Regions from separate parts of the Modestobacter sp. SYSU DS0657 genome, predicted to be linked through region 1. Evidence: predicted binding sites of a transcription regulator. Region 1 holds the regulator's gene; each other region holds the start of a gene.
The links. The regulator LexA, encoded in region 1, represses DNA repair genes until DNA is damaged. The targets are predictions, from matches to a motif close to TCGAACANNTGTTCGA.

Region 1 (7,232 bases):
CTCTTCTGGCGGCAGCGCACGGTGGCCCCGCTGGTGCGCGTGCTGCTGGCCCTCGCGCTGCTGACGGCAGCGGTCTACGCCTTCAAGTGGGGCACCGGCCGCACCGCCCCGGCCTATCCGGGCTCGTACTTCCACCGGGGCGGGGAGAGCTTCCCGTCCGGGCACGTGGCGAACGCCGTGCTGATGTGGGGCGTGGCCCGCTGGCAGGTGGTCCAGTACGGCCTGCAGCCCCGCCTGCAGCGGGCGGCCTGGCTGCTCAGCGTGCTGGGGCCGGTGGCCACCGGAGTGGCCATGGTGGCGCTGAACTTCCACTGGGTCACCGATGCAGTGGTGGGAGCGGCCGTCGGCATCGTGCTCTTGGGCGTGGTTCACGCACTCGACGCAGTCGTGGTGTCACGCTGGGTCCGTGCCAGAGTGGGCCGGCCGCACGCGTAGCCGCGCCGGCCGCCGTTGCCTGGCGGACGGGGCGCTCCTCGCCCTGCCCGCGGCGGTCCTGCTCGCGGTCCTGCCGCCATCGGCGGCGCTCGCCGAGGAAGCCGCGCCGAGCACGCGCTGCACCATCACCGACCCGCGGCTGCCGGAGATCTCCGGCCTGGCCAGCGCCGGGGAGACGCTCCTGGCGATGAACGACGGTGGTGACCGGGCGGAGGTCTACGTCCTCGACACCTCCTGCGCCGTCGCGGAGGTGCGGTCGGGGAGCGTCGACCCGTACGACCCCGAGGACCTCGCCCTGGCCGCGGACGGCACGGTCTGGCTGGCCGACATCGGGGACAACAACGCCGCCCGGGAGACCGTCGCGCTGATCGGGCTGCGCCCCGACGGCAGCACCACGCTCACCCGGCTCACCTACCCGGACGGGGCGCACGACGCCGAGGCACTGCTGCTGGCGCCTGACGGCACGCCGTACCTGGTGACCAAGGAGGTGCTCGGCGCCTCCGGCGTGTACCGCCCGGATGCGCCGCTGGCCGACGGGGCCACGGTGCCGATGACCCGGGTGGTCGGGCTGGGCCTCACCCTGACCGGCACGCCGGGCGGGCCGGTCGGCCGCGCGGGGCAGCTGCTGGTGACCGGGGGCGCGGTGTCGGCGGACGGGCAGCGCATCGCCCTGCGCACCTACACCGACGCCTACGTCTGGACGCTGACCGGTTCCGACGTGCCCGGCGCGCTGTCCGGCGCGCCGGGCCGGATCGCCCTCCCCGACTCGCCGCAGGGTGAGGCGATCACCTTCGCGGCGAACAACCGCGACCTGCTGGTCACCAGCGAGGGGCTGCCGGCGCCGGTGACCCTGGTTCCGGTGCCGGCTGAGCAGGCTACGAGCACCCCGATCGATCCGGCTCCCAGTGCGGGACCGACCGGGGAGCTGGTGACCGCGGCTCCCGGCGTCGCCCCGGTGACGGCCGGCATCATCGCGGCCGGGGTGGCTACCGTGTTCGTCTGGATCGGCGGGAAGATCCGCCGCCGGCGGGAGTGACCGGCCGCCGGCGGGAATGACCCGGCCGGCGGCCGACGGTGGCGTCAGACCCGGCGCAGCACGGTCACGACCCGGCCGAGGACGGTGGCGTCGTCGCCGGGGATCGGCGCGTAGGCCGGGTTGTGCGGCAGCAGCCACACGTGCCCGTCGCGGCGCTTGTAGGTCTTCACGGTCGCCTCGCCGTCGATCATCGCCGCGACGATCTCGCCGTTCTCGGCGGTGGGCTGCTGGCGGACCACCACCCAGTCGCCGTCGCAGATCGCGGCCTCGACCATCGAGTCACCGGTCACCTTGAGCATGAACAGCGTGCCCTCGCCGACCAGTTCGCGCGGCAGCGGGAAGACGTCTTCGACGGCCTGCTCCGCCAGCACCGGGCCACCGGCGGCGATGCGGCCCACCAAGGGCACGTAGGTGGGTGCCGGGGCGCCCGCCTCGTCGACGCCACTGCCCGCACCGGCGGCGGCGAGCACATCCGCCGAGGCGTCGGCACCGGCGGTCACGCCCTGCTCGCCCGGCAGCCGGACGTCCAGTGCGCGCGGCCGGTTGGGGTCGCGGCGCAGCCAGCCCTTGCGCTGGAGCACCGAGAGCTGGTGGGCGACCGAGGAGGCGGAGGAGAGGCCGACGGCCTCGCCGATCTCGCGGACCGAGGGCGGGTAGCCCCGGCGTTCGATGGAGTCGCGGATGACCTCCAGCACCCGGCGCTGGCGCTGGGTGAGCCCGTCGCCGGCCTCGCCGCGGTCGGGGAACTCGCGCACGGCCGCACCCCCGGTGTCCGCTGCGGGCTCCGCCGCCTGCCCGGCCGGGCGCCTGCGTCGGCTCGACCCCTTGCGCTCGTCCGCCGTCCGGCCGTCGACCGCCATGTGTCCTCCTCGTCCGGCTGCGCGCGCAGCTGCCCGGTGGCATCCCGCCTGCCGGGGCGGGGTGGGACGCCGTCGTGGTCTCCCTGCGCACGGTAGCGGCTCGACGGCGGGTGTTCAAACACGTGTTCGAACACGCGCCGTGTCGGTGCACTCCTGTCGGTGCCGTGCGGTAGACATCGCACAGACGTTCGAATCGAACAGGCGTTCGAGGTCGCACCCGAGGGTGCCTGCTGTGAGGAGTGCACCGATGGTCATCGCCGAGTACCCGGACACCACCGTCGCCCCGCTCCGCCCGCCGCTCCGGCTGGTCTCGCCGGCGCCGACCGCCCGGGCGGGGTCCGCTGGCCGGGTCGGGCCCCGCCCGGCCCGCCGCTCGCAGGTGCGTCCTGGTGGGCGGCCGATGTCCTCACCGGGGGGCGCGGTCGCGCGGCCCGTCCGCGGTGGCGACTGCGGCCCGCCCCGAGCCGTCGCTCCGTGCCCGTCGGCCGGGGAGTGGGCGGAGCTGCCGCTGCGACTCACCCGCCGCGGCCGGCGCGCGGTGGCGGCGCTGTCGGTGGCGGTCGGCCTGGGGGTGGCGGTGGGCACGCTCGCGGTGGTCGCCGACGGGGAGCCCGCGCTGCAGTTGGCCGGCGCCGGCACGGTGGTGGTCCAGCCCGGCGACACGCTCTGGTCGATCGCCGGCGACCTGGCGCCGGACGAGGACCGGCGCGCGGTGGTCGACGCGATCCTCGATCGCAACGACCTCCAGGACGTCGTGCTGCAGCCCGGTCAGGTGCTCGAGCTGCCCTGATGAGGTGCGGCGGGCCCGTCGCCGGGGCCCGGGCTGTGACGGATGGGTGCGCGAGCGGCGGGCGGGTCAGCTGCGGAACACGACACGCACGACAGGGCTTGCACACCTGTAGGGGTGGCCGTACGGTTCCACCACAACATCTAGTGCTTACACGGATGTAAGTCGTCCACAGCCGCTCCACACGTTCTCCCCGGGCCATCCACCGGATGTCCCCGGAGCAGTCCACAGGAGCGGTCCACGGGCCGGTGTCCCACGGTGTCACAGCACCGCGGTGATCCCGGTCGCGACACCTCGGGAGGAGGTGGACCGGCAGTGCGTTGCCCCTTCTGCCACAACCCCGACAGTCGCGTCATCGACTCGCGCGAGACCGACGAGGGCGCGACCACCCGGCGGCGGCGTTCGTGCCCCGGCTGCGGGCGGCGGTTCACCACCGTCGAGGAGGCGGTCCTCGCCGTCGTGAAGCGCAGCGGCGTGAGCGAGCCGTTCACCCGCGCGAAGGTGGTCGCCGGTGTCCGCCGCGCCTGCCAGGGCCGTCCGGTCGACGAGCACCAGCTCGCGCTGCTGGCCCAGCAGGTCGAGGACGCCGTCCGCGCCACCGGGTGTGCCGAGATCCCCAGCCACGAGGTCGGTCTGGCGATCCTGGGCCCGCTGCGCGACCTGGACGAGGTCGCCTACCTCCGCTTCGCCAGCGTCTACCGGAGCTTCAGCTCCGCTGCGGACTTCGAGAAGGAGATCGCCGAGCTGCGGGCCGCCGTGCGCGCCCGAGCCGGTGGGGCACCTGCCACCGAGGACGGGCCGCCAGGCGCGGCCGCCGGGTCCTGAGGGCGCCGCCCCGAACTGTCACACCCCCCGACTACACAGGTCTCGACGAGGAGACCGCACCGCACCACCCGGCTCCGGCACCCGCCGGCTTCCCCAGCCGCTCCGCCCGCACCGCCGCTCAGCTCGACGCCAGAGCACGAACACCAGGGAGCCCTCGCACGATGACCGAGACAGCCGACCGCCTCGCCACCACCCGGACCCGTCGCAGCCCGAAGGCGCCCACCCGGGGCAAGGGCCTGAAGGTCAAGCGCGTCTTCACCACTGCCGGTGTGCACCCCTACGACGAGGTGGTCTGGGAGCGCCGCGACGTCGTCATGACCAACTGGCGGGACGGCTCGATCAACTTCGAGCAGCGCGGCGTCGAGTTCCCGGCCGAGTGGAGCATCAACGCCACCAACATCGTCACCACCAAGTACTTCCGTGGCGCGGTCGGCAGCCCCCAGCGCGAGACGAGCCTCCGCCAGCTGATCGACCGCGTCGTGCTCACCTACGGTGCAGCCGGCCGCGAGCACGACTACTTCGCCTCCGAGGGCGACGCCGAGATCTTCGAGCACGAGCTCACCTGGATGCTGCTGCACCAGGTCTTCAGCTTCAACTCGCCCGTCTGGTTCAACGTCGGCACCGCCTCGCCGCAGCAGGTCAGCGCCTGCTTCATCCTCGCGGTCGACGACACGATGGACTCGATCCTGAACTGGTACCGCGAGGAGGGCCTGATCTTCAAGGGCGGCTCCGGTGCCGGCCTGAACCTCTCCCGGATCCGCTCCTCCAAGGAGCTGCTCTCCTCCGGTGGCACCGCCTCCGGCCCGGTCTCCTTCATGCGCGGTGCCGACGCCTCGGCGGGCACCATCAAGTCCGGTGGCGCCACCCGCCGCGCGGCGAAGATGGTCGTCCTCGACATCGACCACCCCGACATCGAGGAGTTCATCGAGACCAAGGCGCGCGAGGAGGACAAGATCCGCGCGCTGCGCGACGCCGGGTACGACATGGACCTCGGCGGCAAGGACATCACCAGCGTCCAGTACCAGAACGCCAACAACTCGGTCCGGGTCAACGACGAGTTCATGCGCGCGGTCGAGGAGGGCACCGAATTCGGCCTGCGGGCCCGCTCCGACGGCTCGGTGATCGAGACCGTCGACGCCCGCGAGCTGTTCGGCAAGGTCACCCAGGCGGCCTGGGAGTGCGCCGACCCGGGCATCCAGTACGACGACACGATCAACGACTGGCACACCAACCCGGAGACCGGGCGGATCAACGCGTCCAACCCCTGCTCGGAGTACATGAGCCTGGACAACAGCTCGTGCAACCTGGCGTCGCTGAACCTCATGAAGTTCCTCAAGGACGACGGCACGTTCGACTCGAAGAACTTCGTCAAGGCCGTCGAGCTGATCATCACCGCGATGGACATCTCGATCTGCTTCGCCGACTTCCCGACCGACCCGATCGGGGAGACCACCCGGGCCTACCGGCAGCTGGGCATCGGCTACGCCAACCTGGGCGCGATGCTGATGGCCACCGGCCACGCCTACGACTCCCGGGGCGGGCAGACCCTGGCCGCGGCCATCACCTCGCTCATGACCGGCACCGCCTACCGCCGCTCGGCGGAGCTGGCCGGTGTCGTCGGCGCCTACGACGGCTTCGCCCGCAACGCCGACGCCCACGCCCGGGTCATGCGCAAGCACGCCGCGGCGAACGACGCGATCCGCCCGGTCGGTGCCGACGACGCCGACGTGCTCAAGGTCGCCACCCAGCAGTGGCAGGACTGCCTGGCCATCGGTGCCGAGAACGGCTGGCGCAACGCGCAGGCCTCGGTGCTGGCGCCCACCGGCACCATCGGCTTCATGATGGACTGCGACACGACCGGCATCGAGCCGGACTTCTCGCTGGTCAAGTTCAAGAAGCTGGTCGGCGGCGGCTCCATGCAGATCGTCAACCAGACGGTGCCGCGGGCGCTGAAGAGCCTGGGCTACCAGGAGGAGCAGGTCGAGGCGATCGTCGAGTACATCGCCGAGCACGGCCACGTCGTCGACGCCCCGAGCCTGCGCCCGGAGCACTACGAGGTCTTCGACTGCGCCATGGGCGAGCGCGCCATCTCCCCGATGGGGCACGTCCGGATGATGGCCGCGGTCCAGCCGTTCATCTCCGGCGCGATCAGCAAGACGGTCAACATGCCGGAGTCGGCGACCGTCGAGGACGTCGCGGACATCTACTTCCAGGGCTGGAAGATGGGCATCAAGGCGCTGGCCATCTACCGCGACAACTGCAAGGTCGGCCAGCCGCTGTCCGGTGGCAAGGGCAAGAACGACGGCACCAAGGCCGAGGCCGCGGTCGAGGAGACGGCGCCCACCGCCACCGCCGCGCTGGCGCACCCGGTGCGCAAGCGGCTGCCCAAGAAGCGGACCAGCATGACGACGTCGTTCAGCGTCGCCGGCGCCGAGGGCTACATGACCGCCGGCATGTACGAGGACGGCAGCCTCGGTGAGGTCTTCCTGAAGCTCGGCAAGCAGGGCTCGACCCTGGCCGGGGTGATGGATGCCTTCTCGATCGGCATCTCGATCGCGCTGCAGCACGGTGTGCCGCTGGAGACCTACATCCAGAAGTTCACCAACATGCGCTTCGAGCCGGCCGGCATGACCGACGACCCGGACATCCGCATCGCCCAGTCGGTGATGGACTACATCTTCCGTCGCCTGGCGCTGGACCACCTGCCGGTGGACAAGCGGGCGAACCTCGGCATCTTCAGCGCCGAGGAGCGGGCCGCTCAGGTCGCCGGCTACGACACCTCCGCCGCCACCCCGCAGGTGACCGAGGAGGACGAGGTCGACGTCGAGGCGCTGCGCGGCTCGGTGCCCACCGAGGCCCCGGCGAAGGCCGAGACCGAGAAGGTCACCCAGGAGTCGCCGAAGGAGGCGATCAAGGAGGCGCACTCCTCGGCCGAGCTGCTGGAGCTGGTCACCGGCACCGCGACCGACGCGCCGCTGTGCATGACCTGCGGCACGAAGATGCGCCCCGCCGGCAGCTGCTACGTCTGCGAGGGCTGCGGCTCCACCAGCGGCTGCAGCTGATGCGACCGGCCGCGGAGCGTCCTGGTCACTGACCGACCGACGCTCCGCGGCCGCAGCGCCACCGTCCACTGACCCGGTCCCTGCGGGGACCGGGTCAGTGTGCGTCTCCGGCCGCTGCTGCGGGGGTGACCCGCAGCTTCGCGGCGTCCGTGGTGGCGTCGCGGTAGCTGGTGGAAGGGGCGGGGCGCAAGGACGTGCGCGCCTCGGGCCGAGCGGCCCAGGTCAGC
Region 2 (7,232 bases), on a different contig from region 1:
CCGCGCCGTCGACGACGTACGAGGCGCGGAACTCCACCGTCCCCTCGGTGGCGAACAGCGCACCACCGGTGGTGCGGAGCACCTCCAGGCCGGTCCAGCGGACCTCTGGGTCGAGCTCGAGCGAGCGCGGGCGGGTGCTGGAGTGCCAGGTGGCCAGCAGGTACGCCGGGTCGCCGACGGCGAAGGCGCTGTACCGGGAGCGCATGAGCTGCTCGGCGGTCGCCGCGCTGGTGGTGCCCTCCTGCCGCAGGCCCTCGTGCAGCCGGCCGCAGCACTCGGCGTACGGCAGACCGGAGCCGCACGGGCAGCGTCGGGGTGCCACGGCCCGGACCCGGCTCAGACCTGCAGCGTCGACCCGGCGGCGGCGATGTGCTCCTCCACCGCCGCCAGCTCGTCGTCGGTGAGGTCGGGGCCGGCGGTGGCGGCGAGGTTCGCCTCCAGCTGGGCGACGCTGCTCGCGCCGATCAGCGCGGTGGTGACCCGCTCGTCGCGGACCGCCCAGCGCAGCGCGAGCTGGGCCAGGCTCTGCCCGCGCGCGTTGGCGATGGCGTCCAGTGCCCGGGCACGGGCGACCAGGTCGTCGGTGACGTCGTCGGTGGAGAGGTAGGCGCTGCGGGTGGCCCGGGAGCCCTCCGGGATGCCGCCGAGGTACCGGTCGGTGAGCCGGCCCTGCGCGAGCGGGGAGAACACCGCCACCCCCGCGCCGACCTCGGCGGCGGTGTCGAGCAGCTCGCCCTCCGGGCGCCGGTCGAACATCGAGTAGCGCGGCTGGAGCAGCAGCACCGGGGTACCCAGGTCGGCGAGGATCCCGGCGGCCTCGCGCAGGTCGGCCGGGTCGTAGTTGGACAGGCCCACGTAGAGCGCCTTGCCGGCGCGGACGGCGGCGTCCAGCGCGCCCATCGTCTCCACCAGCGGCGTCTCCGGGTCGCGGCGGTGGTGGTAGAAGACGTCGACGTACTCCAGGCCCGTGCGGCGCAACGACTGGTCGAGGCTGGCCAGCAGGTACTTGCGCGACCCGCCGTCGCCGTAGGGGCCCGGCCACATGTCGTAGCCGGCCTTCGTGGCGATGAAGAGCTCGTCCCGGTACGGCGCCAGGTCGCTGCGCAGCACCTGGCCGAAGGTGGTCTCCGCGGCGCCGTAGGGCGGGCCGTAGTTGTTGGCCAGGTCGATGTGCGTGACGCCGAGGTCGAAGGCCCGTCGCAGGATCGCCCGGGCGGTCTCCAGCGGCCGGTCGGCGCCGAAGTTCTGCCACAGGCCCAGCGAGACCGGCGGCAGCAGCACGCCGCTGCGCCCGGCCCGCCGGTACTGGGTCTGCTCGTAACGGTCGGGCGCGGGACGCCACGACGAGTCCTGCCGGTCCTCGGTGAGCACGACGGAGAGTGTGCCGCAGGGCGCGCTCCGGGTGGTCAGGGGTGGGTGGTCAGCTGCGCCCCACCAGCACGGTGACCGGGGCCTCCTCGACCATCGACCCGGCGTGCGGCGCCAGCGCGGTGCGGACGTCCTCCTCGAGCTCCCGCCTGCGCTCGGGCGGAAGCTGGCCCGGGGACATCGCCGACGCGAGGTTGCCGAGCACGTGATCGGCGTCCACCGGGGCCGCGTAGCGGTGGTGCAGCACCTCGACGTCGGAGAAGCCCGCCCGGCTCAGCAGCGCCCGCCGCTCCGCGAGCGCCTCCGCGTCGGTGCCGCAGGTGCCCGGGGCCGGGCCGAATCGGCGCTCCAGCAGAGCGCGTAGGGCTCGTGCCCAGTCCTGCTCGCCGAGCCACAGGGGGGTGCCGTGGGTGATGACGGCGATGCCCCCACCGGGCCGCAGGAGTGGCCGGGCGGTGGAGAAGACGGCGGCGGCGTCCATCCAGTGCAGGGCGTTGGCCACGGTGAGCAGCCCCCAGTTCGTGCCGACCACGCCGGCGAGGCCCGGTAGGTCGTGGTCGGCGGCCAGTGCGCACACCACGTTCGCCGTCCCTCCGGCCGCGAGGCGGCGGCGGAGCTGGACCAGCATGTCCGGCTCCGGGTCCAGGGCGAGCACGCCCCCGAGCCGCGCGGCCAGACCGATGGCGACCTGCCCGGTGCCGGCGCCGAGGTCGATGGCCCGGTCCGTGGCGGCCAGCCCCAGGTGGGCGACCAGCTGGTCCAGCACCTCGCCCGGTACGTCCCTGCGGTGGTGTGCGTAGGCCTCGGCCGTCGAGCCGGCGAACTGTCCGTCCATGGGGAGATGGTGACCCGTCGGAGTGCGGACCGGGTCGGTTTTCGCTGTCGGCGCAGCCGCATCCGTGCTGCTCACGGGCTTGTCGCGACCGTTCTTCGAACGTATGATCGAACACGTGGACGTGACGACCGAGGAGCGGATCCGCGCCGCCCCGCCGGTCGGGCTCGCGGCGGGGCCGCTCGGCGCAGTGCAGGCCGCGGACCGGGAGATCGCGCGCCAGACCGCCCGGCGCGCCCGTGCGGTGGCCGAGTTCGCCGCGTCGCGGCCCGCCTCGGTCGACCGGCCCCAGGGTGAGCCGGGCTCGATGAGCGCCGAGCGCTGGGCTGCCCGGGCCGAGGTGCTCCGGCCGGTGAGCGAGTGGGCCGCGCAGGAGCTCGTCGTGGCGCTGTCGATCAGCGCCGAGGCGGCGGAGTCGCTGCTCGAGCGGTCGCTGACGCTGGTGCACCGGCTGCCCCGGACGCTGGACGCGCTGGAGGCCGGCGCACTGCATCCCGGGCACCTGTGGCCGCTGCTGGACAAGGTCGCCCCGATCGAGGACGACGCGGTGCGCGCCGACGTCGAGGCGGCACTGCTGCAGTGGGCCGCCGGGCGGGTGACGACGCCGGCGCAGCTCGGCGCCAAGGCGCGGCGCGAGGTCCTCCGGCGCGACGCCCGGGCCGCCGCCCGCAGGCTCTCCCGCGCGATCGCCGAGCGCGGCGTGCACCTGCGGTCGGGCCGCACCGACGGCACCGCTGAGATCGCCGCGCTGCTCACCGTTCCCGAGGCGCACGCGCTCCTCCGGGCGCTGGGTGCGTACGCGGACGCGCTCGACGAACCGGGCGACCAGCGCACCCGCGGGCAGAAGATGGCCGACTGCCTGCTCGACCTTGTGCTGCGCCCCGGCGAGCGGAACATGCCGCCGGTCCAGGTGTCGCTGCACGTCGTGGCGTCCGTCGCCACGATGCTCGGCGGTGACGCGCCCGGTGAGGTCGACGGCCAGGTCGTCCCGGCCGAGGTGGTCCGCGCCCTGCTGCGCGCCCTGTCCGGCAGCGCCGCTGCGCCCGCCGACGCCGCCACAGCCGACTCCGACGCGATCGACCCCTCCGCCGACGCCGCCGCCGCCGCCGACGCGATCGACCCCTCCGCCGACGCCGCCACAGCCGACTCCGACGCGATCGACCCCTCCGCCGACGCCGCCACAGCCGACTCCGACGCGATCGACCCCTCCGCCGACGCCGCCGACGCGTCCCCTGCCTCTGCCTCTGCCTCTGCCTCTGCCTCTGCCCCTGCCGCTGCCCTTGCCCCCGCCGCTCCCCCTGCCCCTGCCGCTCCCCCTGCCCCCGCCCCGGACGGCGGGCCCCCGACCGTCACGCTCAGCCCCGACCGCGACCGGCCGCCGGGCGGGGGGTCCGAGGAGTTCTGGCCGGACCCCGGGTGGGCCGAGTTCGAGCGTCGGGTGCTCGCCCGCTGGGCTGAGGAGCCCGCTCGGGACGCCTCACCCGACGGCGCGGAGCGACCACCATCCGCCCCCGAACCACCGACGCTGGGTCCCGAGGGCACCGCGCCACTGCCCGGGGAGGGCTGGTGGTCGACGGCCGACCGTGCCGTGGAGCGGGCGGGTGCTGCCCTGCGCACGACGCAGGAGGTCCTCGGCCACGCCCGTCGAGCGGTCGCCGACGCCTGCCGCGCCGACGCCGCCGACGAAGCCGCCTGGCAGCACGGTCGGACCGGGCAGGTCGGCGCCGCCGCCGACGCCCTGGCCGCGCTGGAGGCGGCGAGCAGCGGGCAGCGGGCTCTGCTGGCCGACCTGCTGACCCGGACGGGCGGGGGCGGCCTCGCCGACCGGCCGCGGCTCGTGCTGGCTGATGCGCTGACCGGCGCCTTCCTCGGGCTGGCCGGCCTCCCCGAGCTGCGCCGCGCCGCCTCCTGCGACGCACCTGCCTGCCGGCGCCGCCCGGCGGAGTGCACCCACGACCTGTCCGGACGGCCCGGCCTGCGCCCACCGGGCCCCACCGCCGGCTACCGGCCGGGCGCTGAGCTGGACCGGTTCGTCCGCGCCCGCGACCGCCGCTGCCGGTTCCCCGGCTGTCGCCGCAGGGTGCCCCGCGGCGGCGAGCTCGACCACGACGTCCCGTACCCCGACGGCCCGACCAGCGCGACCAACCTGACCGGCTACTGCACCACCAACCACCGCGGCAAGCCCCAGGCGCCCGGCTGGCGGCACGAGCTGGCCGCCGATGGTGCGCTCACCGTCACCACGCCCACCGGCCTGACCGCCGTCACCACCCCACCGCCGTACTGAGGGGCCGGCGGCGTCAGTCGGTGAAGCAGGCGGTGAGCGCCGCGACCATCAGCGGGACGTCCCGGGCGCTGGCCAGCTCACGTGCCGAGTGCATCGCCAGCATCGGCGCGCCGACGTCCACCGTGGCGATGCCCAGCCGGGTCGCGGTCAGCGGGCCGATGGTGCTGCCGCACGGCAGGTCGGCGCGGCTGACGAACCACTGCACCGGCACCGACGCCGAGGCGCAGCGCTCGGCGAACCACGCGCCGCCCACCCCGTCGGTCGCGTACGCCTGGTTGGCGTTCACCTTCAGCACCGGCCCGCCACCCAGCTGCGGGGTGTGCGCCGACTCGTGCCGCTCGCCGCGGGTCGGGTGCACGGCGTGCGCCATGTCCGCGCTGACCAGCACCGACCGGGCGATCGTCCGGTGGACGGCCTGGGCGTTCCCCGGGTCGGTGGCGGCCACCAGCCGGTCGACGACGTCCTCCAGGAAACTGCCCCGCGCCCCGGACATCGATCCGCTGCCCACCTCCTCGTGGTCGTTGCAGACCAGCAGCTGCGTGCGCTCACCGGCCGGCGCGCCGATCAGCGCGGTCAGCCCGGAGTGGCAGCAGGCCAGGTCGTCCAGCCGCGGCGCGGCCACCCAGCTGCCGTCGGCGCCGGTCCGGGCCGCCGGCTGGGTGTCGGCCAGCACCAGGTCGTGCCCGACGACGTCGTCCACCCCCACCCCGGCCGCTGCCGCGACCGCCTCGCGCAGCCCCGGCTCGGTGCCCAGGTCGCGGTCCCACACCGGGACCAGGTGCCGCTGCGGATCGAGGGTGAGCCCCTCCCGCACGCTGCGGTCCAGGTGGATCGCGAGCGACGGCAGCCGCAGCGGTGCCCCCGGCAGCTCGACCAGTGCCTCCGCGCCTCCGCGCAGGGCCACGCGGCCGGCGACGGTCAGCTCGCGGTCGAGCCAGGTGTGCCACAGCCCGCCGCCGTACGGCTCGACGCCCACCAGCCGGTACCCGGCCTGGCGGACGTCGGAGTGCGGCCGCACCCGGAACGTCGGGGAGTCGGTGTGCGCGCCGACCAGTCGCATCCCGCTCTCCGCGAGCGGTCCGGTCCCCAGCCGGAAGGCGATCAGGCTGCCGCCCCGCCGGACGACGAAGTGCGCCCCGCCCGGGGAGAGCTGCCAGCTGTCGGTCTCGACCAGCTCGGTGAACCCGGCCTCGACCAGCCGGCGGACCATCTCGGCCACCGCGTGCCCCGGGGAGGGGGAGGCGTCGATGAAGGCGCGCAGGTCGTCGCCGAGGGAGAGGTCGTCGGTCGGGGTCTCCGGCATGACGCCCATCCTCCCCCAGCACCCGCGGTGCCCACCCGCGCCCGCCTGACCTGCGTTTCCCGCAGCCGACGCGGGTAGGGGGTCCCCCGTGGCGGACGACGACATCGAGATCAGGGCACAGGGCGAGCGCGAGTACGTGGTCGTGCAGGCCACCGAGGCCGACGACGTGACCACCTGGTTCACGCTCACCCCCGAGGCGCTCGACCGGCTGGGCACCGACGACGAGGAGGACGTCGTGCTGCGCACGGTGCGGTTCCTCCGCCGGCACCAGGACGTCGCCGACTTCCCCGACGTCATCGAGCTGGAGGACGTCATCGCCAGCTACGAGGACTACCTGCCGGCGATGGCCGAGGAGTGACCCGCCGCCGTCAGCGGTGAGATGCTGCGGAGCGTGACCCAGCCCACCGACCCCGCCGCGCTCGCCGACGCCCTCGAGTCGACCGGCTACCTGCCGGACGAGGGCCTGGCGACGGCGGCGTACCTGGCGCTGGTCATGCACCGGCCGCTGTTCCTGGAGGGCGAGGCCGGCGTCGGCAAGACCGCGCTGGCCCGGGCGCTGGCCGAGGTCACCGGCCGGCCGCTGTACCGGCTCCAGTGCTACGAGGGGCTGGAGGCCAGCCACGCCCTCTACGACTGGGACTTCGGCCGCCAGCTGCTGCACCTGCGCGCCGCCGAGGCCGCCCACGCGACCGGCTCCGCCGCCTCCCCCGACGACGTGGCGCAGCTGGAGGCCGGGCTCTACGACCGGCGGTTCCTGCTGGCCCGCCCGCTGCTGCAGGCGCTGGAGGATGCCCCGTCGGTGCTGCTGGTCGACGAGGTCGACCGGGCCGACGACGAGTTCGAGGCCTTCCTGCTGGAGGTGCTCAGCGACTTCACCATCTCCGTCCCGGAGCTGGGCACCATCCGGGCGGAGACGCCGCCGCTGGTCGTGCTCACCTCCAACCGCACCCGCGAGGTGCACGACGCGCTCAAGCGCCGTTGCCTCTACCACTGGCTGGAACACCCGGACTTCGAGCGCGAGGTCGCGATCCTGCGCCGCCGGCTGCCCGAGGTGACCGAGGAGCTGGCCCGCCAGGTCGCGCAGGCGACCGGCCGGCTGCGTGAGCTGGACCTGCTCAAGCCCCCCGGTGTCGCCGAGGCGATGGACTGGGCGAGCGCGCTGCACGCCCTGGGCTGCCGCGAGCTCGACCCGGACACCGCGGCCCGCACCCTCGGCGCGGTGCTGAAGTACCGGGAGGACGGCGAGCGGGTGCGCTCGCTGGCCCGGGGGGCGCTCTTCGGTGGGTGACGTCGTCTCGACCGTGCTGGGGTTCGCCCGCACGCTGCGGCACGCCGGGGTCGCCGCCTCGCCCGACCGGGTCGAGGCGATGCTGGCCGCGGTGGCGCACCTCGACGTCCTCGACGCCACCGCCGTCTACTGGGCCGGCCGGCTGACCCTGTGCGGC
Region 3 (7,232 bases), on a different contig from region 1:
CACGGGGCCCGGCGCCGAGGTCACGATGGGCGAGGAGCAGCTGGCGTCCACCCAGAACCGGTTCGGTGCGCTCGGCGGCAGCCTGATCCCCACCGCCGACGGCTTCATCAACGACAGCTGGACCGTCGATCTCGCCGCCGGCGAGCAGGTCGCCGTCACCGTCAGCGGCACCGCGACCGCGGACGCTCCGGTCCAGCTGCGGTTGCACTGGACGACGCCGCAGTTGCGGCAGCAGCGGATCGACGAGGCCGTGGCGGCCGCCCGGGACGCGCACACCGCCGTCGTCTTCGGCTACAACGAGGGCACCGAGGGGGAGGACCGGGAGTCGCTCGCACTGCCCGGCTTCCAGGACGAGGTGATCGCCGCGGTGGCTGCCGCCAACCCGCGGACCGTCGTCGTGCTCAACACGGGTGACCCGGTGCTGATGCCGTGGCTGGCGGAGGTCTCCGCCGTGCTGCAGATGTGGTACCCCGGCCAGGAGGGGGCCGAGGCCACGGTCGACCTGCTCACCGGTGCCGCCGTCCCGGCCGGCAAGCTGCCGACGACCTTTCCGGCCGACCCGGCCCGGACGCCGGTCAGCGACCCCGTCAACTACCCGGGCGTGGACACCGACGGCGACGGGGTGCCGGACGAGCAGACCTACACCGAGGGCACGGACGTCGGCCACCGCTGGTACCAGGCCACCGGCACCGAACCCCTGTTCGCCTTCGGGCACGGGTTGTCGTACACGTCGTTCGACTACTCCCGGCTGCGCACCCGTACCGGTCGCGACGGCGTCGAGGTGTCCTTCCTGCTCACCAACACCGGGGTCGTGACCGGCACCGAGGTGCCGCAGGTCTACCTGGGGTCGGGGTCGGCCGCGGGCACTCCGACGGTCCAGCTCGCGGGCTTCGACCGGGTGACCCTCGCACCGGGGGAGCGTCAGTGGGTGACCGTCCAGGTCGACGAGCGGCAGCTGTCGGTGTGGAACGCCCGCAAGGACCGGTGGGAGCGTGCTCGCGGCACCCGCCCGGTGCTGGTCGGTGCGGCCTCGGACGACGTCCGGCTGACCGACTCGGTGCGCATCCGCTGACGGTGCCGCCGACCCGCCGGTGCTCCTGCGCCGGTGGGTCGGCGGCTGCGGCACACTCGCCGCCGTGACCGTGCCGACGACGATCCCGGACCGTGCGGCCGCGCAGCGCCGCACGGTCGCCGTCCTGTCCGGCGCAGTCGCGCTGGGCGGACTCGGGGTGACCGTCGGCATCACCGTCGGCGGCCTGCTCGCCCGCGAGGTCGCCGGCAGCGACGCCGCGGCCGGCCTGGGGCAGACCGCGAGCGTGCTGGGCGCGGCGCTGATCGCCGTGCCGCTGGCCCGGGTCAGCGACCGCGCCGGCCGGCGGGCCGGGCTGGCCCTCGGCTACGGGGTCGCCGTGCTGGGGGCGCTGGTCGTCGTCGCGGCGGCGGCGCTCTCGTCGCTGGCGCTGCTGCTGCCCGGCCTGCTCCTCTTCGGTGCGGCCACGACCAGCGGCCTGCAGGCGCGGTACGCCGCCGCGGACCTGGCCGAGCCCGAGCACCGCGGCCGCGCCCTGTCCCTGGTCGTCTGGGCGACCACCATCGGCTCGGTGCTCGGGCCGAACCTGGCCGGCCCCGGGGACGACCTCGGCCGGGCCCTGGGCCTGCCCGCGCTCGGTGGCGCGTTCGTGCTACCGGTCGTCGTGTTCGTCGCCGTCGTCCTGAAGGTCCTGGTCCTGCTGCGGCCCGACCCCCTGCTGCTGGCCCGGCGCCTCGCGGCGACCGCGCCCGCCGTCGGGCCCGCGCCCCGGGCCGGCGCGATGGGTGCCCTGCGCGCGGTCTGGGCCACGCCGGACGGGCGGCTCGGGGTCACCGCCGTCGTCGTCGCGCACTCGGTGATGGTCGGGCTGATGGTCATGACGCCGGTGCACATGGGTGCGGGCGGCGAGCACGCCGACGGCACCACGCTCCGGGTCATCGGCCTGGTGATCAGCGTGCACGTGGCCGGGATGTACCTGTTCTCCCCGGTGGTCGGCTGGCTGGCCGACCGGTTCGGCCGTTCGGCGACCGTGGCGCTGGGCGGTGCCCTGCTGCTGCTCGCGGCGCTGGTGGCCGGCACCGCCCCGCCGGGCGCCGCCTGGCAGCTCGGCGTCGGGCTGTTCCTGCTCGGGGTCGGCTGGTCGTGCGGCCTGGTGGCCGGCTCGACCCTGGTCACCGAGTCGGTCCCCGACGAACTGCGCCCGACCGCGCAGGGGGCCACCGACCTGCTGATGGGGCTCGGGGCTGCGCTGGCCGGAGCGGTCGGCGGGCCGCTGCTGGCGGGCGGGGGCTTCGGGCTGGTGGCGGCGGTGAGCGCCGCGCTCGTCGTCCCGCTGGTGGTGGTGTGGGCGGCTCAGCGCCGGTTGCGGTAGCTGCGCCACATCAGGACCAGCCAGGCGACCAGTGCGCACACGATCCCGATCTCCAGGATCGTGTCCCAGGTGGGGGAGCCGGTGCTCGGGACCATGCGCCGAGGATAGGCCGGGCGCCGCCGGCGGGTACCGTGCTCGCCGTGCGTCTGCAGGAGTTCTGGTCCCGGATGGAGCAGCAGTTCGGCTCGATGCGGTCGCAGAGCGTCGTGCGCGACCACTCCTTCGGTGCCCTCGGCGGGCGGACGGCGGCCGAGGCCATCGAGGCCGGCGTGCCGGTGCGCACCGTCTGGCTGGAGATCTGCAAGGAGTACGACGTCCCGCCGAAGGACCGCTGAGGCCGCTCCGGCGGGACGCCGGCGGCTCAGGAGCCCAGGACCGTGCGGGCGTACTGCTCCAGGGTCGTCGGGGCCCGGCCGATGAGCCGGTGCAGGTCGGTGCTGCCGGTGTCCAGCGCGCCCTGGGCGATCGACTGGTCCAGCGCCACGACGAACCCGGCGGTGGCCTCGGGCAGCCCCGCCTCGGTCAGCGTGCGCAGGTGCTCCTCGGGGCTGAGGTCCCGGTAGACGACCTCGCGGCCGGTCTGCGCCGCGACGACGGCGGCGAGGTCGGCGAGGCTGAACGCCTCGTCCCCGCCCAGTTCCAGCACGCCGGTCTCCGGCCGGTCGGCGGTGAGCACGGCGACCGCACCGGCCGCGTAGTCCGCCCGGGTGGCGGCGGCGATGCGCCCGCTGCCGGAGCTGCCGGTCAGCTCCCCGGTGCTGGCCGCCTGCTGGATCTGCTGGTCGTAGTTCTCCAGGTACCAGTTGTTCCGCAGCACGACGGCGGGGATGCCGGCCTCGGCGATGAGCCGCTCGGTGGCGATGTGCTCGGGGGCCAGCGGCAGCGGGGTGTCGTCGGCCCGCGTCGCGCTGGTGTAGACGACCAGCTGCGCGCCGGCCGCCTTCGCCGCCTGCAGCACGTTGCCGTGCTGGGCGACGCGTTGCCCCACCTCGCTGCCGGAGACCAGCAGCAGCCGGTCGGTGCCCTGCAGGGCCGTCTCCAGGGCGGCCGGGTCGGCGTAGTCGGCCTGGCGGACCTGCACGCCGCGGTCGGCGAGGTCGGCGGCCTTGGCGGGGGTGCGCACGACGGCGACGACCTCGGTGGCGGGCACGCCGGCGTCGAGGAGGCCGAGGACGACGAGCCGGCCGAGGTGGCCACTGGCTCCGGTGACGGTGATCAAGGGGCCCTCCGATGGGTGGTGGCTGCTGGGTGGCGGGCACTAACTAATCGTTAGTGCAGGTCGGTCGCACCGTACACTCGCAGGCGGTACCGGAGGGGAGGGGTTCCGTGGAGCAGGCGGTCGAACAGCTGGTCGCGGACGTCTTCCGGCGTGCCTGCACGTCGCGCGAGGCCCTCGAGCACGTCACCGGGAAGTGGTCGCTGCTGGCGCTCTCGGCGCTGGCCGAGTCCCCGCACCGGTTCGGCGAGCTGCGCCGCCGGATCGAGGGGGTCAGCGAGAAGATGCTGGCCCAGAGCCTGCAGACCCTCGAGCGCGACGGCTGGGTGCACCGCGAGGTGCGCTCGTCGATCCCGCCGCACGTGGAGTACCGGCTCACCGCCGCGGGGGTCGAGCTGGTGCCGCACCTGCTGGCGCTCATCGAGTTCGTCGAGGGACGGATGCCGGCCGTGCACGCCGCCCGGGCCGCGGCGGACGAGGTGCGCTCCGCCCGCTGAGGGGTGCCGACCCCGGCCGGTGGGGCGCGTGGGGCGGCCGGGCGGCGTGTCGCTGGCTTCGAACACCTGTTCGGCCTACGGTGTCCACAGGTCCGGTGCTCGTCCACAGATGAGGTCGGCCCGGCGAAAGTGTCAGACCCCCGTCCTAGCGTCGGCGACGACCCGCAGACAGCGACACCCGAAGGTGGCCACCATGGCAGCAACCCTGGACCGCGACAAGGCCCTCGACATGGCCCTCGCCCAGATCGACAAGCAGTTCGGCAAGGGCTCGGTCATGCGTCTCGGCGACTCGCCCGAGATCGCCATGAAGGTCATCCCGACCGGTTCCGTCGCGCTCGACATCGCCCTGGGCATCGGCGGCCTGCCGCGCGGCCGCGTCGTCGAGGTCTACGGCCCCGAGGCTTCCGGCAAGACGACGGTCGCCCTGCACGCGGTGGCCAACGCCCAGGCCGCCGGCGGCATCGCGGCCTTCATCGACGCCGAGCACGCGCTCGACCCCGAGTACGCCCGGGCGATCGGTGTCGACACCGACGCGCTGCTGGTCAGCCAGCCAGACACCGGTGAGCAGGCGCTCGAGATCGCCGACATGCTGATCCGCTCCGGCGCGCTCGACATCATCGTCATCGACTCGGTCGCGGCGCTCGTGCCCCGCGCCGAGATCGAGGGCGAGATGGGCGACAGCCACGTCGGTCTGCAGGCCCGGCTGATGAGCCAGGCGCTGCGGAAGATCACCGGTGCGCTGAACAACTCCGGTACCACCGCGATCTTCATCAACCAGCTGCGCGAGAAGGTCGGCGTGGTCTACGGCTCGCCGGAGGTCACCACCGGTGGCCGGGCGCTGAAGTTCTACGCCTCGGTCCGTCTCGACGTCCGCCGCATCGAGACCCTCAAGCAGGGCACCGAGGCGGTCGGCAGCCGGGTCCGGGTGAAGATCGTCAAGAACAAGGTCGCCGCCCCGTTCAAGCAGGCCGAGCTCGACCTGCTCTGGGGTCACGGCTTCAGCCGCGAAGGTGGCCTCATCGACATGGGCGTGGAGCAGGGCTTCGTCCGCAAGTCCGGCGCTTGGTACACCTACGAGGGCGACCAGCTGGGCCAGGGCAAGGAGAACGCCCGGAACTTCCTGCGCGACAACCCCGACCTCGCCGACGAGATCGAGAAGAAGATCAAGGAGAAGCTCGGCATCGGTGCGCCGCTGGACGCCCCGGCCGAGGACGCCGTCCCGGCCGACTTCTGATCCCCGCCGTGTCCGAATCGCTGTTCGCCAGCGACGGGCCGGCCGAGGAGCACGCACGGCCGGCCGGCGGGGAGACCCGCCGCGCCGGCCGTCGTCGTTCCGGACGGTCGGCCGGTGGCTGGTCGGGAGGAGATGACCGGGGTGCGCGGCGCCCCCGACCCGAGCGCCGTCGCTCCGGAAGTGACGAGGCTCCGGGGCACGCGGAGGACGATCTGGGCGACCCGGAGCAGGCTGCCCGCGCGATCTGCCTGCGCGCCCTCACGGGTGCGTCGAAGACCCGCAAGCAGCTCGCCGACCTGCTGGCCAAGCGCGACATCCCCGACGAGGCCGCCGCGGCGGTGCTCGACCGGTTCACCGAGGTCGGGCTGATCGACGACGCGGCGTTCGCCGCCGCATGGGTGAGCTCACGGCAGTCGGGCCGAGGGTTGGCCCGCCGAGCGCTCGCCGCGGAGCTGCGGGCCAAGGGCGTGGACGACGAGGTGGCCGCCGCTGCGGTCGCTGAGGTCGACCCGCAGGACGAGTGGGACGCCGCGCGCAGGCTGGTCGAGCGGAAGCTGCCGTCGATGCGCCGGTTGGACCGGGTCACCGCCGAGCGCCGGCTGGTCGGGATGCTGGCCCGGAAGGGCTACGGCGGTGGACTGGCCGGCTACGTGGTCCGGGAAGCGCTGGACGCGCTCGCCGCCGACCTGCTGGCCGAGGACGAACGGCTCGACGACCTCACGGCCGAGGCGGATGACGGGGGCCCGTCCGCCGGCCCCGAGGTGGGGGAGGGGCAGGTGCGTGGGCACGGCCGTCGTGCGGCCCGGCCGGGCGACGTCTGGGAGGACTCCCTCCCCTGACGATCGGGGGCGGTTCCCGTCGACATCGCGGGGCATGTTCCACAGGAGCCCGCCGGTGGGCCGTCGAACGGAGGTCGTCTGTGGAGTGGGTCCTCGTGCTGCTCGCCGTCGCAGTGGTGGTCGCATCGGTCCTCTATGTGGGGAGCCGCCGGCGTCGCTGGGAGCGGATGTCCGAGCCGGAACATCCGAGCAACGACCCGCCGGGTCGCGGCGCGGGCGCGGAGAACCAGGCGCCCGACACCCGCGGGGCGGTCAACAAGAGCAGCTGGATGCTCGGCGGGGGCGGCTCCGGCGGGTGAGCGGTGCCGCGAATGCCGCCGGGGCCGGTGCGACGTCCAGGACGTCGCACCGGCCCGTGTCGTCAGGCGCTCGCAGTGCGTGCGTGGTGCCCGGATCCGCCCCCTCGCGGAGCCGGACACGACGGGTCAGCGAGGGCGCGGCACGAACGCGCCGGGGGCGCGGTCCAGCCAGGCCGTCACGTCGACCGCGACACCGTCGGCGGCCTCGTCGTCCGGCACCAGCCAGCGGCGGCTGCGCTGCTGGCCCGAGCTCAGCCACCGCTCGATGGAGGCGTCGAACTCCGACATCGACAGGTACTTGCCCAGGTCCGGGGAGACGACCGGTCCCAGGAAGGTCACGTCGTTCTCCCGGCCGCCGGGGTAGCGCAGCACGACGCGGCAGCGGGAGCGGCGGTGGCGGGCCGGGGGCACCGCCTCGCGGACGATCGCCTCCTCGGCGCCGGCGGCGGCGGCGAAGTTCGCGGCGGACGTCCGGAGCCGGTTCACGAACAGCTGCGAGGTGTGGTCCAGGTCGTAGTCCATGTCGAACCTCGCGGCGAGGGGGGAGGCGGTCACACCCCAGTTCTCGGCAGCGGGAGACCTCGGTCCCACCGGCGGGAGTTGCCAAGCCGTCGCGTCGACTACGGCGCTGTCTGACCTGTCTGACCCCGCAGTCCCGGATCGGGCGGGTCGGACGCGGTCAGCCCCGGGCCGGCGGCAGGCCGGCGACAGCGTCCGGCTCTCCGTCGGTGTCCTCGGGGATCCC
Region 4 (7,232 bases), on a different contig from region 1:
GGACAGCGCCAGCTCGAGGGCGCGGACCGCGTCGGGGGAAGCCCCGGAGGAGGCCTCCAGCAGGTCGGCGACGACGGAGACCCCGCGCCACTCCCCCGGCTGCAGGCCGGCGCCGGCGACGAGGGCGAGCAGCTGCTCGGGGTCGAAGCGCCGCCGGGCCGGGCCGCCGCGGGCCGGGGCGGGGTCGCGGTCGGCGAGCAGCTCGCGGGCCTCGACCGGGTGCCCGCCGACGGCGCGGGCGAGCACCGCGCCGGCCCGGTTGGCCGCGGCGAGGGACAGGGTGCCGCCGGGCCTGAGCACCGCGGCGATCTGGCCGAGCGTGCTGGCCGGGTCGTCGACCACCTCGAGCACGAAGTGGCACAGGGCCAGGTCGAAGCCGGGGGCCTGCGGGTCGTCCGCGGTGACCGGGGGCATCCGGTCGGCGTCGCCCTGCAGGCCGCGCACCCGCTCGCCGACGCCGGCCGTGTCGGCCCGCCGGTGCAGGGTGGCCAGGGCGTCGGCGCTGGGGTCGACGACGGTGACGGCGTGCCCCAGCTGGGCGAGCGGCACGGCGAACATACCGCTGCCCCCGCCGACGTCGAGGACCTGCAGCGGGCGGCCGGCGGTGACGACCGGGTCCAGTGCCGCCCAGACGGCCGCCGTCCGGGCGGGGGCCTGGGTCGGCGCGGCGGAGGAGGTGGGCGGCACGTGCGGAGCCTAGTGCGGGTCGGGCGGGCGCACAGCACGGTGGGACGGCCCCGCCTCACCGACCCGCCGGGCACGGACCCGCGGGGCAGGGGTGACTGTTGGGGCAGGCGTCACCTCCGGTTCGCGCGCCTGCCGGGCACGTGCCGGTGTCCTTCTCTACCGTCCCGCCATGCCGAGCTACCGACTGATGGACGGGTACGGGCACCCGACCGACACGTTCACCGCGGACTGCGACGAGGACGCCAGGGTCTTCGCGATGTCCCGGGCGGAGGACTACCCGCGACCCGAGCCCCGCTTCGGTGGCCGCCGCGACTTCCAGGTGCACCGCCAGGAGGGCGAGCGCTGGCGCCTGCTGCTGGCCTGGGCCCCCGCCTGAAGAAGCACCCCGGCGCAGCCCACCGGACCCGTCGGCCCCGCCGCAGGGTCCCGCCGCGAGCGTGCGAGCGGCGGGGGGCGGTGGGGTCCTTCTTCATCGCCCCGAGCTGCCGGGGCTGGAGTGCCACAGCTTCCGCGGTGGCGCTGCCGCTGCCCGGCGGGCCGCGGTCGCGGCGTCGTCGCCGGCCGGCCTGATGTCGGCATAGGGCGACATCCGGAACCCGGTCGGGTGCACCAGCACCGGCCGCACCACCACCGGCCGTGAGCCGTGCGAGGCCGCCGCCCCGGCGATCGCCTGCTCGGTGTACTCCCCCGGGGCCGCCATCAGCTCCGCCACCGCGGCCGGCCCGCCGGTCTCCCACGCCTCGTGCAGCGCGGGGAGCTCCCAGGCCCCGGTCGCGCGCAGGGACACCCCACGTGGGCCGGTGCGCCGCAGCACCCCGCGGACCACCAGCAGCCACGAGTGGAAGACCGTGCCGGCGTAGGGGCCCTGGGCGTCCTCGAAGAAGGTCGAGTCCGCGCAGCCGGTGCCGTCGTCGAGGGTCACGAACACCACCCGCCGGCCGGACCTGATCGGTGGGGTCTGGGTGGCCACCTTCACCCCGGCCACCAGCACCTCCGACCCGCTCCGGCAGCCGAGCAGCTCCCCGGCCGGGACCGCGCCGAGCGCGGTGAGGAACGGCCGGTAGAAGTCGATGACGTGCCGGCTGGCGTCCAGCCCCAGCACCTCCAGTTCGGCGCGCACCCGTTCGGCGTCGGTGAACTCCGGCAGGCCGGAGGGGACGAACTCCGGCGGCCCGCCGTCCCCGCCGGCACCCTCTCCCCCGGGCTCCCCGCCGACGTCCTCCAGCCCGAACAGGTCCAGCCCGAGCTGGCCGGTGCTGCCGGCCTTCCGACCGCTGCGGCTCCACCGGTCCAGCTCGCCGATCTGCAGCAGCAGGTCGCGGCGGGTCAGCTGCTGGCGCCGGCGGGCGGGCCGGCCGGCCTCGCTGTCGCGCACCCCGAAGCCGTAGACCGAGTCGAAGCCCCCGGCGAGGACCAGCCGCTCCACCACCGGCCGGGACACGTTCGCCCGGGTCCAGAAGTCGGCCAGCGAGCGGTACGGCTGCCCGGCGACGATCCGGCCCACCTCGTCGTCGTCGATGCCCTTGACGTCGGCCAGCGACAGCCGGATGCCGTACCGCGCGGGGGCGGGCATCGACGCGGGCATCCACTCCGGCCGCTGCCACCCCGCCGCCCCGGCATCGCTCTCGTCGTCCCGGTCGCCGTCCACGCGCTCCACCTGGTAGGCCCCGGTGGAGGCGTTGACGTCCAGGCCGAGCACGCGCACCCCGAAGTTGCGGGCGTCGTCGAGGATCAGCCGCTTGGGGTACATCCCCGGGTCGTGGGTGAGCACCCCGGCCAGGAACGCCGCGGTGTGGTGGGTCTTCAGCCAGGCCGACTGGTAGGTGGGCAGCGCGAACGCCGCGGCGTGCGCCTTGCAGAACCCGAAGGAGCCGAAGGCGACCAGCACCTCCCACACCTGCTCGACCACCGCGACGGGGAAGCCCTCGGCCAGCGCGCGCGGGGCGAACCAGGCCTTCACCTCCGGGTGGGCGTCCTTCTCCCCCAGGGCCCGGCGCACCTCGTCGGCCTCGGCCAGCGAGCAGCCGGTCATCGCCGCGACGACCATCAGCACCTGCTCGTGGAAGACCACCACCCCGGCGGTCTGCTCCAGCGCAGGCTTCAGCGCGGGGTGCAGGTACTCCGGGTCGCGCCAGCCGTTCCGGGCCAGCAGGAACGGGGTGACCATGTCGCTCTTGACCGGGCCGGGCCGGAACAGCGAGATGTCGACGATGAGGTCCTCGAAGGTGGCGGGTGCGAACTTGCCGACCAGCTCCCGCTGCCCGGGGGACTCGATCTGGAACATCCCCAGCGTCCGGGTGCTGCGGATCAGCTCGAAGGTGGCCGGGTCGTCGCGCGGGACGGCGTCGATGTCGACCTGCTGCCCGTCGACCCGGGCCACCTCGTCCATCGCGTGGGCGATCGCCGACTGCATCCGGATGCCCAGCAGGTCGAGCTTGAGCAGCCCGAGCTCCTCGACGTCGTCCTTGTCGAACTGGCTCATCGGGTAGCCCAGGTAGCTGCTCTCCACCGGGGTGCGGTCCAGCAGCGTGGCGTCGGACAGCAGCACCCCGCACGGGTGCAGGGCGATGTGCCGGGGCAGCCCGTCGAGCCGGGCGACCAGGTCGAAGAGCAGGTCGAGATCGCCGGAGCCGCCCGACCGCTTGGAGCCCAGCCGGCTGGCCCGCAGCTCCGGCAGGTCGCGCAGCGCCGCGTGCACCTGGTCGGCCCGGATGTGCGGGAACGCCTTGGCCACCGCGTCGATCTCGGCCGGGGGCAGCCCGAGGGCTGCCCCGACGTCGCGGATGGCGTGCCGCACCCGGTAGGTGTCCATCATCGAGATGCAGCTGACCCGGTCGGCGCCGAAGCGCTCGATCACCGCGTCGTAGACCTCCATCCGCCGGGCGGACTCCACGTCGATGTCGATGTCGGGCAGCTGGTGGCGCAGCGGGGAGAGGAAGCGCTCCATCAGCAGGCCGTAGCGGATCGGGTCGACGTCGGAGATGCCCAGCAGGTAGGTGACCAGGCTGCCGGCGCCCGATCCCCGGGCCGCCGCCCGCACCCGCAGGCCCTTGATCAGGGCGACCACGTCGGCGACGGTGAGGAAGTAGGAGGGGTAGCCGAGGGAGTCGATCACCGCCAGCTCGTCGGCCAGCCGCTCGCGCACCGCAGCGGTGGGGGTCATCGCCCGCCGGCCGAAGCCCGCCTCGCAGCGGGCCCGCAGCACCTGCGAGGGGCCCATCCCCCGCTCGGCGGCGGTGGTGACCACGTCGAGCTCGGGGTAGCGGACGCTGCCGATCCCCAGGTCGGCGCGGACGTCGACGGCGCACTGCTCGGCGACCCGGGCGGTGGTCTCCAGCAGCCGCAGCGCCGCGTCCCGGTCGGGCCCGGCCAGCTCCGCGGCGAGCTCGGCCATCTCCTTGCCCGACTTCAGGTAGCCCTCGGCGGTCCGCCGGTCGACGTGCCGCTGCCCCAGCGGGACCAGCCGGCGGGCGGCGTCGAGGACGTCGGCGGTGGGGGCGTCGAGCGCGTCGACGTAGCGCACCGCGTTGGTGAGCACCGCCGGCACGCCGGTCTCGGCCGCCAGCCGCAGCATCGCCTGGGCGCGCGCCCGGTCGCCCCGGCCGCGGTGGTGCACGACCTCGAGCACCAGCCCTCCGCCACCCTCCCCGCCGTCGAGGACCGCGCGCCAGGCGGCCAGCCGGGCGCGGGCGAGGTCGGCGTTGCCGGCGGCCAGGGCCCGGCCCACCGACGAGTCGGGGCCGAGCACCGCCAGCAGCCCCGCGGCGTGCTCCCCGGCCAGGGCCAGCGAGCTGACCGGTTCGCCGCGGGTGCCGCCCAGGTGGGTGGCGCTGGTCAGCCGGCACAGCGAGCGCCAGCCGGCGCCGTCGCGGGCCAGGAAGGTGACCCGGGGCAGCCGGGGGTCGACGCTGGCTCCGCCGCGGGCCGGCGACCGGCGGCCCGCGGGGTGCTGCGCCCGGTGCAGCTCCGCCGAGCGGACCCGCCCGGTCTCCCCCGGCTCGCCGCCGGCGACGGGGTCGACGGCGAGGTCGACGCCGAACAGCGGCCGGATGCCGGCCGACCGGCAGGCCAGCGCGAACTTGACCGCGCCGTAGAGGCCGTCGCGGTCGGTCAGCGCGAGCGCCCCCATGCCGTGCTCGGCGGCCCGGGCCACCAGGTCGGCCGGGTGGTTGGCGCCGTGGCGCATCGAGTACCCGGAGGCGACGTGCAGGTGGACGAAGGGGTCGCTCACGAGGCGGGGCCTGAGCCGGGACGACCCGGGCCGCGCCGGCGGGAGCCGGGGTCGACCGCGCGCAGGCGTGCGGGCGCCGCCGGTGCCGGGCGGCTGATCGTGGTCTCGACGACGCCGAGGAACGTGCCGACGTCCCGGACGAGGTCGTCGGCCTCCCGTTCGGTGACCGCGTGCGAAAGCCCCGCCTCGGCGGCGGCGCGCTTGGCCGCCCCGGCGGCGAAGAACGCCGCCCACTCCGTCAGCTCGGGGGCGACCTGACCGATCAGCACCCAGGCGCTGCGCGGACGGCGCCGCCCGGCCTCGGGCCGGGTGCGGGCGGCCAGCACGGCCGCCGCGGCACGCAGGGCGGCCAGGTGGGCGGTCGCGTACCGCCAGGCCGCATCGGGGCTGCTGGCAGCCTCGGCCAGCCCGCGGTGGGCCTGGCCGAGCAACTGGGCGGCGGCGGCCGGCAGCGGCGGGAGCAACGGGAGCTGCCCGTCGGCGGCGGCCGGGAGGGCCCGGGCGGCGCCCATCAGTCGTGCACCCGGACGAGCAGCCACTGGTTGTCCGCAGGCTCCCAGGACAGGTCGAACACCCCGGCGAAGCTCATCCGGGACCGGCCGGCCCGGACCGCCTCCACCCGCCACACCTGACGGGTGGCCACCAGCTCCGCCGACGCGCCCCCCGGCCCGGTGCCGGTCTGCCACCAGGGGGAGGTCTCCACCCAGGAGTCGAGCAGCTCCCCCACCACGTAGCGGGTCGAACCGCGCCAGAACTGCGCCGGCCCCTCGGCTCCCCGCTCGACCTGGACCTCTTCACCGACGCGGCCACCGGCCCCGACGAGCACCCGGCTCATGACAGACTCCCGCCTCTCGCCCCCACCGGCCCCGCACCTGCCCGGCGGGGAAGCGCCCCGGAGGGCGCCGGACAGGGTGTGCGACCGGTGTTCGAACACGTGTTCGAACACCGATGAGTAGACCGGACCCGTCGAGGGGCGTCAAGCCGGAGCGGGCGTGTCCTGTCCGTGTCGTTACAGCGGCTGCACTCGAGTGGCGCACCCGATCGGCCGGCCTACGCGGGCAGCCACCGCCGGCTGATCACCGGTGGCGCACGTCCCGGCCGGCGGTGGGAGGATCGCCGGCATGACCGCAGCGGAGGAGACCCCGCACCACCCCCGGGTCGCCGAGGTCGTGCGAGCGCTGCGCGCCGCCGGCGCCCCGGGCGAGGTCCGCCTGCTGCCCGACAGCGCCCGCACGGCCGCGGCCGCCGCCGCCGCGCTCGACGTCCCGGTCGGCGCGATCGCCAACAGCCTGGTGTTCGACGCCGGCGGGCACCCGGTGCTGGTGCTGACCAGCGGGGCGCACCGGGTCGACGAGGCGCTGGTGGCCGATCTGCTCGGCGTGCCGTCGCTCGCCCGGGCGACCCCGGCGTTCGTCCGCGAGCACACCGGGCAGGCCATCGGCGGGGTCGCCCCGGTCGGGCACCCCGCGCCGATCGGCACCCTGGTCGACGTCGAGCTCGCCCGGTACTCCACGGTGTGGGCCGCGGCCGGCCACCCGCACGCCGTCTTCCCCACCACCTACGACGAGCTGCTGCAGCTCACCGCCGGCACGGCCGCCGAGGTCGGCCCCGGGCCCGCGGTCCCCCAGGAGGGCCTCCGATGACCGGCACCACCCCCGCCACCCGGGTCACCGAGCTCCCGGCCGGCTGGCTGCGCGAGCACCTGCACGAGGCGCTGGCCGTCTACGGCGCCGCGATGGGCTACGGCGAGTCCGTCGTCGCCGGCCGCTACGGCTACGCCGTCCAGCACACCGAGCGCCCCGGCTTCCGCGCCGTCGGCGCGTTCGCCGAGGGTGACGACACCGCCGAGCAGCTGGTCGGCTTCGGCTACGGCTACCTGGTCGAGCCGGGCCAGTGGTGGCACGACCAGGTGCGCAACGCGCTGGACCGGCGCACCGCCAAGCAGTGGCTGCCCGGTGCCTTCGAGGTGTGCGAGCTGCACGTGCTGCCCGAGCACCAGAGCCGGGGCATCGGCCGCCAGCTGCTGCACGCGCTGGTGGCCGGCCTGCCCTACCCGGCCGCGCTGCTGAGCACCCCGGACACCGACACCAAGGCGTTCCGGCTCTACCACGCCGACGGCTTCGTCGACCTGGCCCGCGGCTACCACTTCCCGGGCGACTCCCGGCCCTTCGCCATCCTCGGCGCCCGCCTCCCGCTCACCCCGGCTGCCCGGAGGGCCTGATCAGCACCGACAGCGCCGTCGACGCCGTCGTCATCGGCTCCGGGCACAACGGCCTGGTCGCCGCCTGCCACCTGGCCCGCGCCGGCCTCCGCG

Region 2: the regulator LexA is predicted to act here: its motif matches at 2,299-2,314, upstream of ACI79A_RS13225 (DUF222 domain-containing protein).
Region 3: the regulator LexA is predicted to act here: its motif matches at 4,174-4,189, upstream of recA (recombinase RecA).
Region 4: the regulator LexA is predicted to act here: its motif matches at 5,845-5,860, upstream of ACI79A_RS05835 (DUF6504 family protein).

What each region holds. Positions count from the first base shown of each region.
Region 1 covers NZ_JBJHAG010000009.1:15,555-22,786, forward strand. Annotated here, with positions in the region: gene ACI79A_RS07775 (phosphatase PAP2 family protein) at 1-435, shown strand, start outside; gene ACI79A_RS07780 (hypothetical protein) at 407-1,471, shown strand; gene lexA (transcriptional repressor LexA) at 1,516-2,331, opposite strand; gene ACI79A_RS07790 (LysM peptidoglycan-binding domain-containing protein) at 2,579-3,121, shown strand; gene nrdR (transcriptional regulator NrdR) at 3,434-3,943, shown strand; gene ACI79A_RS07800 (vitamin B12-dependent ribonucleotide reductase) at 4,105-7,005, shown strand.
Region 2 covers NZ_JBJHAG010000019.1:34,071-41,302, reverse strand. Annotated here, with positions in the region: gene ACI79A_RS13240 (YchJ family protein) at 1-322, opposite strand, end outside; gene ACI79A_RS13235 (aldo/keto reductase) at 337-1,371, opposite strand; gene ACI79A_RS13230 (class I SAM-dependent methyltransferase) at 1,421-2,203, opposite strand; gene ACI79A_RS13225 (DUF222 domain-containing protein) at 2,319-4,484, shown strand; gene ACI79A_RS13220 (M18 family aminopeptidase) at 4,498-5,787, opposite strand; gene ACI79A_RS13215 (hypothetical protein) at 5,876-6,145, shown strand; gene ACI79A_RS13210 (AAA family ATPase) at 6,179-7,075, shown strand; gene ACI79A_RS13205 (vWA domain-containing protein) at 7,068-7,232, shown strand, end outside.
Region 3 covers NZ_JBJHAG010000032.1:37,955-45,186, forward strand. Annotated here, with positions in the region: gene ACI79A_RS17150 (beta-glucosidase) at 1-1,072, shown strand, start outside; gene ACI79A_RS17155 (MFS transporter) at 1,137-2,402, shown strand; gene ACI79A_RS17160 (DUF3046 domain-containing protein) at 2,543-2,737, shown strand; gene ACI79A_RS17165 (NmrA family NAD(P)-binding protein) at 2,764-3,621, opposite strand; gene ACI79A_RS17170 (winged helix-turn-helix transcriptional regulator) at 3,729-4,115, shown strand; gene recA (recombinase RecA) at 4,309-5,349, shown strand; gene ACI79A_RS17180 (regulatory protein RecX) at 5,358-6,188, shown strand; gene ACI79A_RS17185 (hypothetical protein) at 6,269-6,487, shown strand; gene ACI79A_RS17190 (hypothetical protein) at 6,614-7,042, opposite strand; gene ACI79A_RS17195 (amino acid ABC transporter permease) at 7,167-7,232, opposite strand, start outside.
Region 4 covers NZ_JBJHAG010000006.1:12,826-20,057, forward strand. Annotated here, with positions in the region: gene ACI79A_RS05815 (methyltransferase domain-containing protein) at 1-687, opposite strand, end outside; gene ACI79A_RS05820 (hypothetical protein) at 857-1,063, shown strand; gene ACI79A_RS05825 (DNA polymerase III subunit alpha) at 1,157-4,918, opposite strand; gene ACI79A_RS05830 (SAV_6107 family HEPN domain-containing protein) at 4,915-5,430, opposite strand; gene ACI79A_RS05835 (DUF6504 family protein) at 5,430-5,753, opposite strand; gene ACI79A_RS05840 (YbaK/EbsC family protein) at 6,040-6,561, shown strand; gene ACI79A_RS05845 (GNAT family N-acetyltransferase) at 6,558-7,139, shown strand; gene ACI79A_RS05850 (phytoene desaturase family protein) at 7,172-7,232, shown strand, end outside.